DNA from 2 places in the Paenisporosarcina sp. P5_A11 genome. Region 1 is predicted to be linked to the other one. Evidence: a T-box and tRNA genes for the amino acid it is inferred to sense, from the RefSeq annotation. Region 1 holds a T-box; the other holds one or more tRNA genes.
What was found. A T-box is a leader RNA that pairs with one kind of tRNA and senses whether it is charged. The one in region 1 lies ahead of alaS (alanine--tRNA ligase), so its partner is inferred to be a tRNA-Ala.
Positions count from the first base shown of each region.

Region 2: it encodes a tRNA-Ala, which carries the amino acid that the T-box ahead of alaS (alanine--tRNA ligase) is inferred to sense. The anticodon was not compared.

Region 1 is NZ_JBFUKT010000165.1:3,851-7,034, reverse strand. It holds partial or broken gene alaS (alanine--tRNA ligase) at 1-1,769, opposite strand, end outside; T-box leader at 1,895-2,103, opposite strand; gene AC1DOS_RS16315 (HAD family hydrolase) at 2,202-2,855, opposite strand; gene recD2 (SF1B family DNA helicase RecD2) at 2,958-3,184, opposite strand, start outside.
Region 2 is NZ_JBFUKT010000053.1:11,429-14,612, forward strand. It holds gene AC1DOS_RS09790 (5'-methylthioadenosine/S-adenosylhomocysteine nucleosidase) at 1-814, opposite strand, end outside; purine riboswitch at 1,110-1,213, opposite strand; tRNA gene AC1DOS_RS09795 (tRNA-Ala) at 1,536-1,606, opposite strand; gene AC1DOS_RS09800 (DUF2804 domain-containing protein) at 1,761-2,792, shown strand; gene AC1DOS_RS09805 (S8 family serine peptidase) at 3,103-3,184, shown strand, end outside.

The DNA.
Region 1 (3,184 bases):
CCGACATACGAACCAGCTTGATTTACATGAGTTCCTAACACGTCTTTTAATGCTTGATGCAATAAATGTGTAGCAGTATGATTTTTCACTGTTGATTTACGTAATATTTGATCCACATTTGCCGTTACTTCTGCACCAGCGGTCATTTCTCCAGACTCAATAATAATCGTATGAAGATTTTGGCCATTCGGAGCTTTTTGAACATCTTTGACAAATGCTTTGAATAAGTCGTTTTCAATGCAACCGTGATCAGCAATTTGACCACCACTCTCAGCATAGAAAGGTGTTTGATCTAGGATAACTTTAACTTCATCGCCTTCTTGTGCTTGTTCCACAAGCTCTCCGTCTTTTACGATGACTAAAACTTTAGCAGTACTTACGATTGTGTCGTAGCCGATAAAAGTACTTGTTTCTTTAATATTACCTAGCACTTCAGACTGTACTTGCATAGAGTCTACATCTTTACGTGCAGATCTAGCACGAGTTCGTTGTGCTTCAAGCGAATTCTTAAAACCTTCATGATCAACTGTCATTCCTGCTTCTTCTGCATATTCTTCAGTTAACTCTACCGGGAAACCATACGTATCGTATAAACGGAATGCGTCGCTTCCTGGAATTACAGTTAAGCCTGCATCTTGTTGTGTTGAAATGACATTTGATAATATCCCAAGACCATCTTGTAAAGTTTCATGGAAACGCTCTTCTTCATTTTTAATAACACGCATAATAAAGGCTTGTTTCGCACTAACTTCTGGGTAAAAGTCTTTCATTATTTCCCCAATAATCGGCACTAAAGTGTACATAAATGGACGATCAATCCCTAAATTTTTACCGAAACGAACAGCACGACGTAATAAACGACGCAACACGTATCCTCGACCTTCATTGGAAGGAAGCGCTCCGTCTCCTATAGCAAAAGCAACAGTGCGTGTATGATCTGCGATGATTTTAAACGCAAGGTCATCCTCACTACCGTTACCATATTCTTTACCAGAGACTTCTTGTGTTTGGTTGATAATTGGCATAAATAAATCTGTATCAAAGTTCGTAGGTACGTTTTGTACGACGCATGTCATACGTTCAAGACCCATTCCCGTATCAATATTTTGCTTAGGAAGTGGCGTATATGTGTGATCCGGATTGTGGTTGAATTCAGAGAACACTAAGTTCCAAATTTCTAAATAGCGGTCATTTTCTCCACCTGCATACATTTCAGGATCCGTTATGTCATTGCCATAACTCTCGCCTCGATCATAGAAAATTTCCGAGTTTGGACCACTTGGACCTTCGCCAATGTCCCAGAAGTTCCCTTCCAAACGAATAATACGTTCTTCAGGAATCCCTATTTCATCTCGCCAAATTGCATACGCTTCTTCGTCTTCAGGATGGACTGTTATAGATAATAGTTCTGGATCAAAAGCCATCCATTTTTTGTCAGTTAAAAATTCCCACGCCCAATGAATTGCTTCTTTTTTGAAGTATTCGCCAATCGAAAAGTTTCCTAACATCTCAAAAAACGTATGATGACGAGCAGTTTTCCCTACATTTTCAATGTCATTTGTACGAATAGATTTTTGAGCATTCGTGATCCGTGGATTTTCAGGAATCACGCGCCCATCGAAATATTTTTTTAATGTTGCGACTCCACTATTGATCCAAAGCAAAGAATTATCGTTAATCGGTACAAGCGGCGCACTTGGTTCAAGTGCATGTCCTTTTTCAATAAAGAAGTCTAAATACATTCGTCGAATTTGTGCTGCTGTTTTCATAAATAATTCCTCCTTAAGTTAGAAAAGCGTAAAGCGTTCGTTTAGTTCGACACCATCGCTTGAAACTAAACATAAATTATCTTTAAAGAAAGATAATTTTTTACAGAAAAAGCCCTCATCCCTAAAAAAGGGACGAAGGCTTCAATTCGCGGTACCACCCTAGTTACAGCAGAAGTTCTCTGCTGTCTCTCGATTATGCCTTAACGCGGCTTACGGCAGTGATTAGTTGCACTCAAGAGTAGCTTTCCATCCATAAACTTGAAGGTTCTTTCAGCCAAGGAACCTTTTTCTTGTACAAGCTTCAAAGATGTACTTTCTCTATCAACGTTTTCATTCATTTGTTTAGAAGTATAAAAAATAATTGCCTGTGTGTCAATTCTCTTTTGTTAAGAATATGAAATTACTCGGTTTTCTTTCGTTATTCCAACAAAACTATTTATTTAACRCTTTAAGGATAAACTCCAAAGGTTTTTCTGCCATAGAAAACAACCTCAAACTGAAATCTTCGAATGCTAAGTTGGTTGTTACCGGGTTAGGGAAAATAACACATTTCAAACCTGCCGCACGAGCTGCCTTTAACCCGTTCAATGAGTCTTCAAAAGCAACTGCCTCTTCCGGTTGCATACCTAACGCTTTAATGGCTTGCAGGTATAGTTCTGGATCTGGCTTAACAGTCGTTACATCGTCCCTTGTTTTGATAACCTCAAAATAAGGAAGGATGTGAAGTTGCATCAAGAATTTTTCTACCCAATTCCTTTTTGAACTAGAAGCCAAACCTATTTTAATACCCGCTTCTTTGGCTGTGATTAAATAATCTAACAKACCTTCTCTTAAAATAGGCTGACCAATCTTTTCGTGAAATAGTTTCGATGCCAATTCTTTAATCTCAGAAATTGTTGAAGACTCTTTTATATTGTCCAAAATATATTTATCCAATACCGCATCATCTGTGCCAATAACTAACGCAAATTGTTCAATGGTCAAGTCCACTTCAAATTGGTACAAGGCTTCCCTAAACGCTTCGTACCACACAGTCTCTGTATCAATAATTAGTCCATCAAAATCGAAAATAACTGCTTTTATCATAGTAGACCCCTTTCATTTCCTTTATCGACCAAAATCTCTAAAATAAAAACACACGTTTGAATACATGACATGTAAATAAACGTGTGTTTTTGTCCAATCTATTCATTTAGCGATTTCTTCTAAAAAATCATAAGGTGTTGTTCCATTCATGCCTACCAACGGGTGAATGTTCAAATGATTGCTAGCAGTCAACGACACTGGCCCTTCATCTTCATTCGCTTTTTCATCCTCAACAATTGGTTCCGTTACAGGCACATTTTCTTCACTTAATCGTTCTTTTAGTGAGGTTAATCGAGCTAAATCGTCATTGCGTTCAATTCCGAATTTAA
Region 2 (3,184 bases), on a different contig from region 1:
CCGTATCTGGGTTGTATTGACCACCATTCACTTTGTTATTAGATAACACTCTAATCCCCAAAAATGGTACATCATAAGCTTTAGCAATTTGTGCTGCCGCTGCACCCTCCATTTCTTCTACAGATGTTCCAAACTTAGTATGGAACCATTTAATTCTATCAACTTCATTATTCCAAACGTCTGCAGAACCTATAGTACCCTCGACAACTTTCCCCTTAGAGTATTTGTCTTTAACTGCATTAGCAGCTGTGAGTAACTCCTTATCACCCTCGTAGAAACGAGCTTTTTCAGCATCAGGATCTTCTCCTGCACTTCCTTCAGAAGCCATCAAATCCATAGGTTTCCATGTAGTTGGATCAATTCCTTCGTTTTCTCCCTTATCACCTGTTTTTAAAGCACCCAGGTTTGTCGTTCTTTTTCCTAAAACAATATCAAATACGTTTAAATTCGGATCATGTCCACCTGATGTTCCTTGATTGATTATTGCTACAGGGTTATATTTTTCAATCGCCACTGCTGTAGCTGCTGCTGTATTTTCCATTCCTTTACCTGTTTTTGCAACGATTACGGGGTAATCATCTAAAGTTCCTATGTAAAATACAAAATCCCCTGATTTTTCTTCTTTAACATTTTCTAGCTTTTGTGCAAATTTTTCCGCCTCTATTGGCATTGGACCTTGAATCATAATTGGTCTTTGATCATTTTCTTTAACAGTTTCATTTTTCGAAGTTGAATTACAACCTGCTAATACCGATACTAACAGTAAAGCAATAATTCCTAATAAAGCGTATTTTTTTAAGATATTGTTTTTCATTAAAAATCTCTCCTTAGTCCTAATATTCTCTCCGGCCGAACCATTCTTTATCTTTAAAACAATGTGATGATGATAGTTTCAAACTATTATTAAAACTGGTGAAATATATTTGAGAAAGACTATGGTCACTTTCCTTTCCGTTTTCCTCCTTGGTGTTTGAAGATTTTTTCCATAGCAAAAAGTCTAGAAAATAGAATGATTTCTACCTTCTAGACCTACGAAAGTTAAAGTAAAAATAATGAAGCAAAAATAAGCTAATGCTAAATCATAAAATGGTAGTGGCAAAAAAGCCAAACGACCGAATACTTTAACTCGTAGTCCAGTTCTTTCATTGGGAACTAGGTAGAAACGCTCAGACCATATTACCGAGCATATACGAGAATAATATTAAAATTATTATGTTGATAATATAACAAACTTATAAAAGACATTCAACAAAAAGGTGAATATTAAGTTCTAATTAACTAGTTAATGTTCGTCTTTTAGGATTAAATGGTAGGCAAATCCGAGATTTAATGAATAAAAATTCATTTTTCAATTAAAAAGCTTCGTTTTTTAGAGAAGTAACCTTTATATTAAACAAGGTCAAACGTTTGTGATATACGAATTCAATAAAAAAATAGCACTTCCCTATTCTGTAATCCAGAAATAGTGAAAATGCTAGTTATGCTTCACTCAAATTCGATTTTTATATAACATAAAATTTGATTGATTCAAGGTATGGAGCCGAGCAGAATCGAACTGCCGCCTACACAATGCCATTGTGTCATTCTCCCGTTAAACTACGGCCCCGTATTATTTGATGGAGTATATCTGGTTACACAGAAAACCTTCACACTGTATGCTTGATTCTTTTCCAGCTAATACCCCTTCATGAATATCTTTGGTACAATAAGTATTATATAGCAATATTAAGTGATGATTCAATAGGCGAGAGGGTGGCGAGATGCAAAAAGTACAACAACACGCAGAACGTGAGATCCTAGCACCAATATCTTTATGTGATTCAAAAGGAAATTTAAATCCTGCTGCCATCGGTTTTTCACGAAAACCGTTAATTGATAGTAATTTATCTGGTCATTTCATGCGTAAGAAAAAATGGAATTATTGGTGTGTTTACGGTGAAGACATTTTGTTCTCAGCCACCATACGCCATATAGATTATGCGACCATTTGCTGTGTCTATTTCTTAGATTATGAAACTCAGCGCTTTTTTGAAAAGACAGTCACTATTCCACTTGGACAACGAGTGCATATGCCCAATCAAGTTTTAGAAACCGTGAAGTTTTCAAATAATGAGATGAGTGTTCAACTTTTACATATGCAAAATGAAACTCATATGGCCGTAACGATTTCAAATTTTGATGGCGATTTGCTTCATGCTGATTTGCACATAGAACATCCTGAAGGCGACGATTCGCTGAATGTGGTGATTCCTTGGAATCGTCAATTATTTCAACATACAGCAAAACATCACACACTGCCGACACGAGGATTTGTAAAAATTGGAGACAAACGCTATTTATTTAATCCAGAAGAAAGCTACGCGATACTTGATTACGGTCGTGGTGTTTGGCCAAGAACCGCTTCTTGGCACTGGGCGATGGCTTCCCAACGTGTAGGACATAAGCGTATAGCTCTTAACTTCGGCGGGAAATGGACAGATGGTACAGGAATGACCGAAAATGCTGTTTTTGTTAATGGGAAAATGTCGAAAATCTCAGAAGATGTTATTTTCACCCATGATGAAACAGACTTCATGAAACCGTGGCATATTAAATCAAAGTTTTCTCAAGATGTGAATCTAACATTTACTCCGTTTTTCAAACGCGAATCAAAACTAAACGCTCGCCTCGTTAAGTCTAATGTGTATCAAATGGTTGGTTATTATAACGGTGTGGTTTATTTACAAGATGGCTCACGTCTTGCTATAACTCAATTACTAGGGAGTATAGAAGATCATAACGCAAAATGGTAACCAAGCAATGACACCCTACTTCTTATCGCTTTAAAATAAAAATCCTTATTTCCCTACTCGAAGGGAAATAAGGATTTTTTCAGTTAGTGATCAATGATAACTCAATCACGTTGAAAACATGGCTTACGTATGTACTAATTCTATAAATAGAACAAGTTTAGTTTCATTAATTTTTCATTAATAAATACATAATCAAGCGTAACTTATAATAAAATATACACTTGTAAATATTTCCTAGCTGTTCCATTTACGTGTCGTTAAACTATGATATATTTACTAGTAATAGAATGTTGTAGGAGGATTAAGTACTATGAAAAAAATCGGGTTTTTATTAATGACTTTACTTTGTTTTTTGCTGCCCGCTTCGCTTTCTGAAGCAGAAGAAATAAAGG